4 regions of the Bradyrhizobium sp. USDA 4341 genome follow, and region 3 is predicted to be linked to each of the others. Evidence: predicted binding sites of a transcription regulator. Region 3 holds the regulator's gene; each other region holds the start of a gene.

Region 1 (3,295 bases), 6.3 Mb from region 3:
TATACACAGCAGCTTTTGCGCTCGGCAGGCCCTGGCCCATGCCGAAGCAATAGATTCGGCCGTGTTCCAGGAACCGGCCGATCACCGATTTGACGCGGATGTTCTCCGACAATCCGGGCAGCCCCGGCCGCAAGCAGCAGATGCCGCGCACCACGAGCTCGATCGAGACGCCGGCCTGCGAGGCCTCGTACAGCGCGTCGATGATGTCGGGATCGACGAGCGCGTTCATCTTCATCCAGATCGCGCCGTGCCGGCCATGCTTGACGTGGGCGATCTCGCCGTGGATGTGCTCGATGATCCGCTTGCGCAATGTCAGCGGCGACACCGCCATCTTCTCGATGTCGCTCGGCTCGGCATAACCGGTGATGTAGTTGAACACCCGCGCGACGTCGCGGCCGATGATCGGGTCCGACGTAAAGTAGGAGACGTCGGTGTAGATGCGGGCGGTGACCGGATGATAGTTGCCGGTGCCGGTGTGCACATAGGTCGTGAGATTGCCGCCCTCGCGGCGCACCACCATCGACAGCTTGGCGTGCGTCTTCAACTCAATGAAGCCGTAGACGACCTGCACGCCGGCGCGTTCGAGGTCGCGCGCCCAGCGGATATTGGCCTCCTCGTCGAAGCGCGCCTTCAATTCGATCAGCGCGGTCACCGACTTGCCGGCTTCGGCGGCATCCGCCAGCGCGCGCACGATCGGCGAGTTGTTCGAGGTGCGATAGAGCGTCTGCTTGATCGCGACCACGTCGGGATCGCGCGCCGCCTGCTGCAGGAACTGGACGACGACGTCGAAGGATTCGTAGGGGTGATGGACCACCAGATCCTTCTGCCTGATCGCGGCGAAGATATCGCCGCCATGGTCGCGCACGCGCTCGGGATGGCGCGGCACGTAGGGCGGGAATTCGAGGTCAGGGCGATTGAGGCGGGTGAGCTGCGACAGCTCGTTCATCGCGAGCACGCCGTCGACCAGGATCACTTCATCGTCCGCGGCCGACAATGCGTGCTGCACGAAGACGCGCAGCTCTTCGGGCATCGTGGCCTCGATCTCGAGCCGGATCACCGATCCGCGCCGGCGGCGCTTGAGCGCGGTCTCGAACAGGCGAACGAGGTCTTCGGCCTCTTCCTCGATTTCGAGTTCGGAGTCCCTGATGATGCGGAACGCGCCCTGGCCCTTGACGGTGTAGCCGGGGAACAGGCGGCCGATGAACAGACCGGTGGCCTGCTCGAGCGTGATCAGGCGAGCCGGCGCGCCTTCCTTGGTCGAGGGAATGCGGATGAAGCGGTCGATCTTGCCGGGCATGCGGATCAGCGCGTTCATCGCTTTGCCGTCGGCGATCCGCGACAATTGCAACGCGACCGTGAAGCCGAGGTTCGGGATGAACGGGAACGGATGCGCCGGGTCGATCGCCAGCGGGGTCAGCAGCGGGAAGATGTTGTGGAGGAAGTGATCCTCGATCCAGGTGCGTTCGGATTTGGTGACGTCGCGCCCGTCGACCAGCTGGATGCCGACCTTGGACAGGAGCTCGCGCAGGTCGCTCCAGATCGCCTGCTGGTCGGAGGCGAGCTGCGACACGGTCTTGTTGATCATCACCAGCTGCTCGGCCGGCAGCAGGCCGTCCGGGCTGCGCTCGGCAATACCCTCGCGGACCTGGGCCTTGATGCCGGCGACGCGGACCATGAAGAACTCGTCGAGGTTATTCGCCGAAATCGACAGGAAGCGGACCCGCTCCAGCAGGGGATGGCCGAGATTGACCGCTTCCTCGAGCACCCGGCGGTTGAAGTGCAGCCAGGACAGCTCCCGGTTGATGAATCTCTCGGGGCTGGTCGCGACCGCGGGAACGGACGGAAGCTCCGCCTCTTTCTCTTTGATTTCAGGTGCTTGTGCCGAGTCCATCAAGTGCTGGTCCAATTCGGGGCAGGGGGCCGGAGCGGTCTAGCCGAGGGCCGCACAGAACATGTGATATTGCGATGACGTTTCGATGACATTGATGTTCCGCCTGCCTGCGCCGTCAAGCCGCGGGGACGGTCAGGCATCGCGCAGCAGCTCCGCCGCCAACGCCCGGGTCACCGGCCGGCCCAGCCGCAGCGCCTCGGTGTCGAGCAGCTCGACCGCCTGGCGGACGGCGGTATAAGACCGCTCGATCCGGTTGGTCAGGTAGCTGACGAGCGGCTCGTCCACGCTCATCTGGCGGTCGGCGCAGAATTTGACGATCAGGCCACGGAACAGGTGGTCGTCGGGCGGCAGCAGCGTCACCGTCGGCACCGCGCGGAGCCGCGAGCGCAGATCGCGCAGCTCGATCTCGAACGCCGACGGCGGCACGCGCGCCGTGATCAGGACGAAGGCATCGTCCTGGCGTGCGAGATTCATCAGATGGAACATCGCGCGCTCGTCGAAATCCGACGGTCTCAGGTCCTCGACCACCAGCGCGCCGGTCGCGAGCGCCATCGGCACCGTGTCGGCGGTCAGCGCATGCGCCGCGGTCGAGCGCGCGCCGGCGATCTCGGCCCAGATCGCGGCGAGGTGGCTTTTGCCGGAGCCTTCGGACCCCACCAGCAGCATGATTCGGTTCGGCCAGTCGGGCCAGCCGTCGATCAGCGCCAGCGCAGCCTCATTGGCGGGCCCCTCGAGGAAATCGTCGCGGGTCAGTTTCTCCTCGTGCGGCAGGGCCAAGGCCAATTGACGAGGTTGAACGCTACCGGCCACGCAAGTCTCCAAACCACTTCATTTTAGCATGCGCCAACGCTTCGCGTTTGTCGCTGGAAAACCGGTTTCCACTTTTCGGGATCGTGCGCTACCGAGCCTCGATCGTGCTCATGTGCCGCACCCACTCCACGAGATAGAGGGACACCGAACCCAAAGTAAAGATCGTGACCAGACCCATCAGGATCAGGTCGTAGGGGTGCGGCTGAAACCCGAAACCGAGCGAGGCGAGCACCAGGGCCGCGAACGCGACCTGTGCCACCGTGTTCAGCTTCGACACCATCAACGGCTTCATCTCGACCGGCTTGTCGAACAACCATGACACGATCACGGCGGAGACGATCATGATGTCGCGCGACACCACGAGAATCACGATCCAGCGCGGCACCGCGCCCCAGATTCCGAGCGCGACATAGATCGACACCAGCAGCGCCTTGTCGGCGAGCGGGTCGAGCAGGGCGCCGAGTTCGCTCGCCATGTTGAAGCGCTTGGCAAGGAAACCGTCGACCGCGTCCGAGACGCCGGCGATCACGAAGATCGCGAACGCGATCTCCATCTGGCTCGATACGATGGCCCAGACGATCACCGGCACCAGGA
Region 2 (3,295 bases), 670 kb from region 3:
CGTGCGCGTGTTCTTCATCACCGCGGCGACGTTCGGTGCGCTGAGCCTCTACGGCTACACCACCAAGCGTGACATGAGCGGCATGGGCTCGTTCCTGTTCATGGGCTTGATCGGCATCATCATCGCGAGCCTGGTCAACCTGTTCCTGGCGAGCTCGGCGCTGCAGTTCATCGTCTCGGTGGTCGGCGTGCTGGTGTTCGCGGGCCTCACCGCCTGGGATACCCAGCGGCTGAAGAACGACTACATCTACGGCTACGCCTCACAGGGTGGCGTGATGGCAGAGCGTGCGGCAATCACTGGTGCGCTGTCGCTCTACCTGAACTTCATCAACCTGTTCACGCTGCTCCTGCAGCTGCTCGGCCAGCGCGACTAAGCGCCTCGAGCCAGCCGATCGATCCAATCCAAGCCCCGGCCTTGCGGCCGGGGCTTTTCTTTTGCGCGGGGCAAAATACTGTCGTGCCCATGTCCAATCGCGCGGGATCCAATCCGGAAATCAGGCCGACCGCCGAGGCGGACCTGCCCTCGATCACCGCGATCTACGCGCACGCGGTGCGCTTCGGCACTGCGACCTTCGAGCTGATCCCGCCCGACCTTGCCGAGATGACCCGCCGCTATAGCGTGCTGATCGATGGCGGCTTCCCTTATTTCGTTGCCGTGCTCGACGGCCGCGTCGCCCGCTACGCCTATGCCGGCCCCTACCGGCCACGGCCGGCCTATCGCTTCACCGTCGAGAATTCCGTCTATCTGGACCCCGCGGTCCACCGCCGCGGCATCGGCCTCCGGCTGATGGAGCGCCTGATCGCCGAATGCGACGCGCGCGGCTTCCGGCAGATGATCGCGGTGATCGGGGACTCCGCCAACGCCGGCTCGATCGGGCTGCACCGCCGCTGCGGATTTCAGATGATCGGGACGCACCCGAATGTCGGCCTGAAATTCGGCCGCTGGCTCGATACCGTGATGATGCAGCGCGCGCTCGGCGAAGGCGCGGCGACGGTGCCGGCCGATTAGATGGATTGGATATCCGATCCGTAGCCCGGATGAGCGAAGCGATATCCGGGGAAGCCGCGTTCGCGCGGCGAGATCGCACCCGGATGTCGCTTCGCTCATCCGGGCTACGAAGCGCCGAGTTATCCTGCTACACCAGCGACAGCTTGCGATCGATCACGAACAGCACCCGTTCGAGTTCGTGGCCGCGGCGCAGGATCAGGCCGGTCGCCGAAATCACGCTGTACATGCCCTGCTTGCGCGCCAGCCGGGGATCCTTCTCGATCCGGTAGATCGGCATTTCGGATGCGCGCCGGAACACCGAGAACACGGCACGGTCCTTCAGGAAATCGATCGCATAGTCGCGCCACTCGCCATCGGCGACCATGCGGCCGTAGAGATTGAGAATGCGGTTGAGCTCAAGTCGATTGAATGTCACGCGGTTGGGCTGAGGGGTCGCGGCGGCGGGACGCGCCGCGGCACGATTCCCACTCGGATCACTATCCTCCGAGATCAAACTCATCGAGCGCCTCCTGTCATCCCGGTGACGATCGGGTGCCGAAGGCCGGTGCCCCCACTTCGGGATCGTCACGAGAGTGACATGATTGCGCTAAGCGACGGAGCCTGCAAGGGGCCATTCGAAATGCAACCAGCCCTTAACCACGGCCAGGCGCGACGGATTGTCCGGAAAACCGAAGAGTCACGGGAACGTTAGAGGAATCATATTGCTGCCCCACTTCCGCCCATCGCCCGCCCCGCTGCCCTGCGAAAAGATAATCCTGCGTTGGCCCGGTCCTTTCGGTTCCGGATTCCTCAGCCCCCAGCCCCCCGGGGCCGTCGGGATCGGGCCTGTTCGCAGGGGAGTCAAATCCCAACACACTGGGCCAACGAAAGTTGGTCCTTTTTGTTTTTGGGGCCCTGCTCGAATACGCGCGATCAAGACGCGCAAAGCCTCGGCGCTTCCCTCTCAGCAAATCACTGGATGCACGCTTGCCGCCGCGCGGAGCCGCACGACAACATGCGTGCGGCCCAACGACGCGATTGACAGAAGCCAGCACCGCGCAGCGTTAGAGCGTTTTCGAGCGAAGTGGACACCGGTTCGCGTGAAGAAAACGCGTCAAACAAGAATCTAGAGCTTCGGTTCTGATCAATCAGAACCGAAAGGCTCTAGTGAAGCGAGGTGAATGCGGCGCCCAGCATCGGGCCCGGCTTGTCGCGATTGCCGTCCTGGACGTACACGGCCGCGGCATCGACGCCATCGCGCGTGATGTTCTCCAGCGGCACGGTCCAGCTCCCGGACGAGCCGTTCCAGTCACCGACCTTCAGCAGATTGCGCACCACGTTGTGGTAGGTGATCTCGCGGCCGCGGTTCTCGCCGCGCGCGATCGAGATCGGCACCGACTTCGAGATCGAGCAGATCCAGACTTCGCCGCGCGACACCGCGGGCGATTTCGATGCGGCCACCGACACGTTGATCTGCTTGCCGGTCAGCGTCATCGTCACCGGCACCGACATCACGCTGCCGCTCTTCTCGGTGTCCTTGATAGCGTCCTCGATGCTGGCGCGGTCGCTGCCGATCACATGGGCCGAGCCGTTGATCACGGCTTGCGGCGTGTAGACGTCGCGGTCGCCGCGCATGTGCGAATAGGCTTTCTGGCGCGCGCTGAAACGTGAATCGGCCAGCGTGTCCTTCCAGCCGAGATAGTCCCAATAGTCGATCGGCATGCTCAGCGCGATGACGTTGGGGTCCTTCGCGAGATCACCGATGATCTTGTCCGCGGGCGGACAGGACGAGCATCCCTGCGAGGTGAAGAGTTCGACGACAGCACGCGGATCGGCGTGAGCGGGGCGGATGATTGCGACGATCGCGCAGAAACCGAGGGCGCTGGACCATCGCGAGATAGAATTATAGGCCATCATCGCTGTCATACTGCGAACCAGTCGTGATGATTTCTATCCGTAATTGTACGGAGCATGAAGTTGTCCCTTGAACTTGCGTGCCCCAGAACGCCAGAAGGCGGCCTTGTCATAGGCCGCCTTCTTTTTAGCCGCTACTCACTAAGCAGTGAGGCACTGATCACAAATCCGCGCTAGGCCGCGAGCTTGCGCAGCACGTAATGCAGGATGCCGCCGTTGCGATAGTAGTCGAGCTCGTCCAGCGTATCGATGCGGCAGAGCAGCGGGACGTCCCGCTTGCCGCCGTCGGCGGAGACGATTTCGGCCGTCAGCGTCTGGCGCGGCTTCAAATCGCCCTGCAGCCCGCGGATCGTGACCTTCTCGTCGCCCTTGAGGCCGAGCGAGGACCACGACG
Region 3 (3,295 bases):
AAACTGAGGACACCAAATCATGATCCCCGGGATCATGAGGGAGACAAGCGATGGCTTCTGAACATACCGCCAAGGCATTCGACAGCGACCTGCAGGAGTTGACCCGCCTGGTCGCCGAGATGGGCGGCCTCGTCGAGCGGATGATCACCGAGTCGGTCGACGCGCTGATCCGTCGCGACGTCGCGCTCGGCAAGCGCGTGGTCGCCGCCGACATCGAGATCGACAATCTGCAGCGCGTCATCGAAGAGCGCGCGGTGCTGACGATCGCCCGCCGCCAGCCGATGGCGATTGACCTGCGCGAAATCGTCAGCGCGATGCGCGTGGCCACCGACCTCGAGCGGATCGGCGACCTCGCCAAGAACATGGGCAAGCGCGTCGCGGCGCTGGAAAGCGATTTCCAGCCGCTAAAGCTGATCCGCGGCCTTGAGCACATGACCGACCTCGTGCTGTCGCAGGTCAAGTCGGTGCTCGACGCCTATGCCGCGCACGATCTGCCGGCGGCGATGAACGTCTGGAAGGGCGACGAGGAGGTCGATGCGATCTGCACCTCGCTGTTCCGCGAGCTGCTGACCTACATGATGGAGGATCCGCGCAACATCTCGTTCTGCATCCATCTGATGTTCTGCGCCAAGAACATCGAGCGGATCGGCGATCATGCCACCAATATCGCCGAGACCGTGTTCTATATGATCGAGGGCCAGCAGATCACCGACAAGCGCCCGAAGGGCGACATGACCAACTTTGCCACCACGGTGCCGGGTACCTAGGACATGATCCGCAGGCGCGGAGCCGGATTGTCTTCACGACAAGTCGCTTCCGCGGGGATTATGCTCAGGAAAGTAAGCGTTTCGGTTTGCGTCTGGGCAACGGATCATCACAGAGAGAGAACTTAAACCGATGAGCGCACGCATTCTGGTAGTCGAAGACGAGGAAGCGCTGACGACACTGTTGCGCTACAACCTCGATGCGGAAGGCTACGATGTCGAAACGGTCGGGCGCGGCGACGATGCCGACACCCGCCTGAAGGAGCGCGTTCCCGACCTCGTGGTACTGGACTGGATGCTGCCGGGCCTGTCCGGCATCGAGCTGTGCCGGCGCCTGCGGGCGCGGCCCGAGACCAAGCAGCTTCCGATCATCATGCTGACCGCGCGCGGCGAGGAGAGCGAGCGCGTGCGCGGGCTTGCCACCGGCGCCGACGACTACATCGTCAAGCCGTTCTCGGTGCCCGAATTGCTGGCACGGGTGAAGGGCCTGCTGCGCCGCGCGAGCCCGGAGCGGCTTGCGACCGTGCTGACCTATGGCGACATCGAGCTCGACCGCGAGAAGCGCCGCGTGGCGCGCTCGGGACGTCCGATCGATCTCGGTCCGACCGAGTATCGGCTGCTCGAATTCTTCCTCGAGCATCCCGGCCGCGTGTTCAGCCGCGAGCAACTGCTCGACAGCGTCTGGGGCCGCGACATCTATATCGATGAGCGGACCGTCGACGTGCATATCGGCCGCCTGCGCAAGCTGCTCAATCCGGGCCGCGAGCAGGATCCGATCCGCACCGTGCGCGGCGCCGGCTATGCGCTCGACGACCGCTTCGCGAAGGCCGAGCCACAGCCGTAAGGCCGTGCAGTAGTCATAGGCCGCAACACGCCGTCGTCCCGGCCTAGTGCGCAATTGCGCACGGGAGCCGGGACCCATACGCCGCGGCCGTCGCAATGGGCAAGCGGCCAGACGACTTTCTAACAACACCCATTCGTGGTTATGGGTCCCGGGTTTCGCCGGGACGACGCCGGTTTGTAGTGCGTTCTCCGCTTCAAGCACCGCCCCGGATTTCGCTTCGCTCCATCCGGGCTACGATCACACAAAAAAATCCCCGCTTTCGCGGGGATTTGTTTTTGCAGTCCAGGCTGGTTTCCCGAGTGCTACTTGATCTGTGGCTTCGCCGACGGCCGGCGGCGATCGTTGGCGGGCTGGTAGGCGACGCGTGAGTGATGCGCGCAATAGGGCAGGCCGGCGAGCGCCTTGCCGCCGCAGAAGAAGAATTCCGGGCTCGAGGGATCTCCGACCGGCCAGTGGCAGGTGGCCTCGTTGAGTTCGAGCAGCGACAGCCGCTGGCTCATCGGCACCACGTTGTCGAAGGAGATCGGATCGGGCTCCATCTCGACCTCGAAGGCGTGCGCAAGCGCGGTGTTGCCGCGCGAGACCGGGCGCGCCACCCGCATCATGTGCTGGGCTGGGCGGGCCTTGCGCTGCCGCGGCGCGGCCGTTGAGGGGGCCTTGGCGCGGCCGGAGAGGCCGAGCCGATGCACTTTGCCGATCACGGCGTTTCGCGTCACATTGCCAAGTTCCGCCGCGATCTGGCTGGCCGAGAGGCCGGATTCCCAGAGCTTCTTCAGCTGCTCGACGCGATCGTCGGACCAGGTCAATACAGTCATCGCATTCTTCCTTTCGCATGGCGCCGGCCAGTCATCGGAGCGGCGCTGCGAGCCAATCTGGACAAATATCCCTGCGGCCAGAATCCCTTAGCCCTCGCCGGGCACGGTGTTGCGCCCGAACGTTTACACGAGACACGAAGGCTACTTAGAGGGTCCAGTACTGCCGCACGAGATGTCGTACCCGACAGGCCAAACGCTACAATATGGCGTGACTCTGGCGCAAGAGTCCGCGGCCGTGCGTCCACATGTTCCCACAAAGTTAAGCATTGCTATGAGGCTTTTCCACCGCACGGGAATGCTCCGGATTGCGCCGGTTTCGCATTGCAGGAAGGCCGGCAAAGGCCGGCTCCTGGCGATTGACACTTACCGGCCGCCGCATAGAATGACCCGCACGTGCCGCCCGCAAAGGCGGCCGTTTTGTTTTCCGAAGCTGGCGGTTGCTGCGTAGGCGTCAAGGCGCGCGGCGATTGACGGCTTCAAACCGGCAGTGAACGCCATGACCAACGCCTCGTCGCATCTGCTCCCCGTCTTCGCCCGGGTCGATCTCGGCTTCGAGCGCGGCGAGGGCGCCTGGCTGATCGCAACCAATGGCGACCGCTATCTCGATTTCACCTCGGGCGTCGCGGTGAACGCGCTCGGGCATGCGCACCCGCATCTGGTCAAGGCGCTGCAGGAGCAGGCGACCAAGCTCTGGCACATGTCGAACCTGTTCAAGAGCCCGGACGGCGAGGTGCTTGCCGCGCGGCTGTGCGAGCAGAGCTTTGCCGACTTCGTGTTCTTCTGCAATTCCGGCGCGGAAGCGATGGAGGGCGTGATCAAGCTGGTCCGCCACCACCACTTCTCCAAGGGCCATCCCGAACGCTACCGGATCA
Region 4 (3,295 bases), 500 kb from region 3:
TGAGCGCCGTGGCGGTCGCGCTCCTTGGCTCGTTGTCGATCAACGCCATTTCGCCAAAGATCGTGTCGGCCGGCAGGTCCGCCATGGTCTTGTTGCCGACCTGAATGCGCACATAGCCGCTCTTGATCACGAACAGCTCGTTGGCCTCCTCACCCTCGCGAAAAATAATGCCACCGGCTCGGACCAGGCGCGTTTCGATATCGTTGCCCGTCAGAAGGCTGAAGCTTGCATCTGCCACTCGAAATTCCTTTCCCCGAACCCGGATGCAGATCTCTTGCATCCGGTTGTCTTGCTACTTCGGCTAGAACAAATGCGCGAAAACAAAGTAGAGAATGCCTGAGATCAGCATCGCCACCGGCAGGGTCAGAACCCAGGCCATAGCAATGTTGCGGATTGTCGACCATTGCAGGCCGGACCCGTTTGCGGTCATGGTGCCTGCGATGCCGGACGATAGCACGTGCGTCGTCGACACCGGCAGGCCGTATCCGTCCGCCGCGGCGATGGTCGCCGCCGCCGTGATCTCGGCGCAGGCACCCTGCGCGTAGGTCAGATGGGTCTTGCCGATCTTCTCACCCACCGTCACGACGATCCGCTTCCAGCCAACCATCGTGCCGAGGCCGAGCGCGATCGCGACCGCAATCTTCACCCAGGACGGAATGAATTTGGTCGCGGCATCCAGCGAGCCCTTGTAGCGATTGAGCGTCGCGACATCGGCATCGTTCAGCCCGCTGTCGCTGCTCTTCATCAGCGAGCGCAGCGCCTCCGATACCAGATACATGTCGTTACGCGTGTTGCCGACGGTCTCGGCCGGAAATTTCGCCAGCGAACCGTACTGAATGACCTGGTCGCTGATTTCGCCGACGAGAACGGCGAGCGACGGATAGGTATCGTCGGTGAGTTGCCGAAGGGCGATGTAGTTCGTCACCGCCGGACGCGGATTGCCCGTCACCTTGCGATCGGCTCCCTTATCCTCGATCACCTTGCTCGCCGCCGCCGAATTCGCGGTGAATGCCGCGATCTGACTTGCAGGCATCGCGCGGTTGAGTGCGTAAGCGGTTGGGACCACGCCAATCAAGATGAGCATGATGAGACCCATGCCTTTTTGCCCGTCGTTCGATCCGTGAAAGAAGCTGACCAGGGTACAGGTCAGGATCAGGATGCCGCGGATCCACCACGGCGGCGGCTGATCGCCTTTCGGCTCGCCGAACAGCGCCGGCGTTGCGCGCAACAGCGCGGTTTTCAGCCCGTAGAGCAGGATGGCAGCGAGCGCAAATCCGAACAGCGGCGACAGCAGCAGCGCCTTGCCGGTGTTGACGGCCTGCGACCAGTCCACGCCGGACGTCCCTTCCCTTCCGTGCATCAGGGCATTCGCGATACCCACGCCCATGATCGATCCGATCAGGGTGTGCGAACTCGAGGCAGGCAAACCAAAATACCAGGTACCCACGTTCCAGATGATGGCGGCGATCAGCAGCGCAAACACCATCGCGAAGCCGGCGCTGCTGCCGACCTGAAGGATCAGTTCGACCGGCAACAGCGAGACGATGCCGAAGGCAACCGCACCACTGGAGAGCAGGACACCGATCAGATTGAAGAGCCCCGACCAGACCACGGCAATGTGGGCCGGCATCGAGCGCGTGTAGATCACGGTCGCGACGGCGTTCGCCGTGTCGTGAAAGCCGTTGACGAATTCGAATCCGAGCGAGATCAGCAGCGCCACGAACAGCAGCAGGAACGCGAGATACGAGGTCTTGCCGGCGCCGGTGGCGCCAACGTCTGCGTAGATGCTGTAGGCCACGAACAGCAGCGCGGCGCCGATCACGCCGAGATAGATGATGCCGGTGAGAGGATGAAAACCTTTCCTTCCTCGAGATCGGGCCCGCCGCTACGCGCAGGCTCGATCGAACCAGGTAACGCTACATCGCTCATGGATCGCCCTCACAGCCGCGGGAGGACAAAAGCGGCCATGTGACATTTGGACTACGCTGACATGACGTCCATATGACAGTTCCATGAAAGGCAATGCGGCCGGCTTGCGGCCGGCGCCTAATCCATTGACAAGACTACCATAGTAGCGCGCCCCGTCGCTCGCCGTGCGTTAGACACGGCTTCCTGTCCGGCTGCGATGCGCTGATTGCGTCGACCGGCCAGATATCGCCGATCACGTCGAAGCTGACGATTTCTGCTTTTCGGCAGGCAACCCGTAGTGCCCTAATGCTGGGATGCGGGCGTCGCCGGCACGTGCTGCTCTTCGGCATATTTGTGCGCCAGCCAGGACGTGATCACGCCTGGGATGAAGCCGACCAGCCCGTAGAGGATGAACTGCACGGCGCCGCTTTCGGAGCCGTGCGAGGCGTAGGTCAGCGCCGCGCCGACGAACGCCACGAGACCTACGATCAGCATCCGTACCGTCGGCGTGATCCGCCGCATGTGCATCAGGATGTCGTCGACCGCGCCGAACATCAGCGACGGCACGATGCCGAACAGATAATTGTATTGCAGCGACTTCACGAACACGACGAGGAGCTTCGTCACCTCGCCGCCATTGGTCTCGGTCCAGTAGCCGGACTGATAGGTGGTCATGAGCAGCAGCAGGAAACCGCCGATGAACGGCCCGATGGCTGCGAAGATCAGATAGCGTTTCATGGCGTGCCCCTGCCCGACATCAGGCGAGTGTAACGCAGTCACGCGACGGTTCTAGGGAAAATCGAAAGCGCCCGGTAATGTTCCGGGATCATCGCGTCGATGCGCTGCAACAGCCGGACTTCGCTGCGATACGGAATCGCCCGGACTCAGCCGGGCGATGAGATCGTGAGTACCGAGGTGAGCGCTGAAGCTGTTACTCACCCCACGCGGCGAACGCGTCGTTGAAGGCGCGCTCGCCGGGGGCGCCCTTTTCGATCGCGATGATGGCGCGCCGCTGGTTGGTGTAGACCAGCGGCACGTCGAACCAGGAGCGCTCCTTCAAGAGCTGCAAATTGCGCGAGCGGTCGGCGTCGACGTTGGAGAGGCCGACGAGGAAGAAGCCGTCGGTGACCTTGACCGCGAGCCCGGCCAGCGGCGTGCCGCGCGCCTGCTCGTTGGACTTCATCAGGATGCCGGGCACGTTGCCGACGCCGCCATTGGCGAAGTCCTGCGGCAGGATGAAGGTCAATTCCGCGGTATGGCTCGCCGGCAGCGATGAATCGGTGTTGCGGCGGAACGACATCGTCATCTTGAACTTGCGATCGGGGATGTCGATATCGGCGCGCACGGCGATGTCGGGCTTCTGGTTGCCCGAGCCCTTGACCTGCTC

Evidence for each region. Region 3 encodes PhoB, which activates phosphate uptake and scavenging genes when phosphate is short. Its sites were predicted from a motif close to TGTCATNNANCTGTCAT; they were not measured.
Region 1: ACVIGB_RS05985 (RNA degradosome polyphosphate kinase) is a predicted target of PhoB. The motif match lies at 1,966-1,982, and genes of this name have one in related genera.
Region 2: ACVIGB_RS32925 (DUF2794 domain-containing protein) is a predicted target of PhoB. The motif match lies at 1,571-1,587, and genes of this name have one in related genera.
Region 4: ACVIGB_RS38225 (inorganic phosphate transporter) is a predicted target of PhoB. The motif match lies at 2,002-2,018, and genes of this name have one in related genera.

The regions. Positions count from the first base shown of each region.
Region 1 covers NZ_JBSSGO010000002.1:62,533-65,827, forward strand. The annotation lists gene ACVIGB_RS05985 (RNA degradosome polyphosphate kinase) at 1-1,891, opposite strand, end outside; gene ACVIGB_RS05990 (chromosomal replication initiator DnaA) at 2,024-2,701, opposite strand; gene ACVIGB_RS05995 (CDP-alcohol phosphatidyltransferase family protein) at 2,790-3,295, opposite strand, start outside.
Region 2 covers NZ_JBSSGO010000002.1:5,640,474-5,643,768, reverse strand. The annotation lists gene ACVIGB_RS32935 (Bax inhibitor-1/YccA family protein) at 1-373, shown strand, start outside; gene ACVIGB_RS32930 (N-acetyltransferase family protein) at 463-1,008, shown strand; gene ACVIGB_RS32925 (DUF2794 domain-containing protein) at 1,136-1,507, opposite strand; gene ACVIGB_RS32920 (DUF1223 domain-containing protein) at 2,152-2,913, opposite strand; gene acnA (aconitate hydratase AcnA) at 3,075-3,295, opposite strand, start outside.
Region 3 covers NZ_JBSSGO010000002.1:6,315,366-6,318,660, forward strand. The annotation lists gene phoU (phosphate signaling complex protein PhoU) at 51-767, shown strand; gene phoB (phosphate regulon transcriptional regulator PhoB) at 898-1,608, shown strand; gene ACVIGB_RS35955 (GcrA family cell cycle regulator) at 1,911-2,423, opposite strand; gene ACVIGB_RS35960 (aspartate aminotransferase family protein) at 2,920-3,295, shown strand, end outside.
Region 4 covers NZ_JBSSGO010000002.1:6,810,732-6,814,026, reverse strand. The annotation lists gene ACVIGB_RS38230 (Crp/Fnr family transcriptional regulator) at 1-238, opposite strand, end outside; gene ACVIGB_RS38225 (inorganic phosphate transporter) at 302-1,822, opposite strand; gene ACVIGB_RS38220 (DUF5413 family protein) at 2,212-2,646, opposite strand; gene ACVIGB_RS38215 (hypothetical protein) at 2,840-3,295, opposite strand, start outside.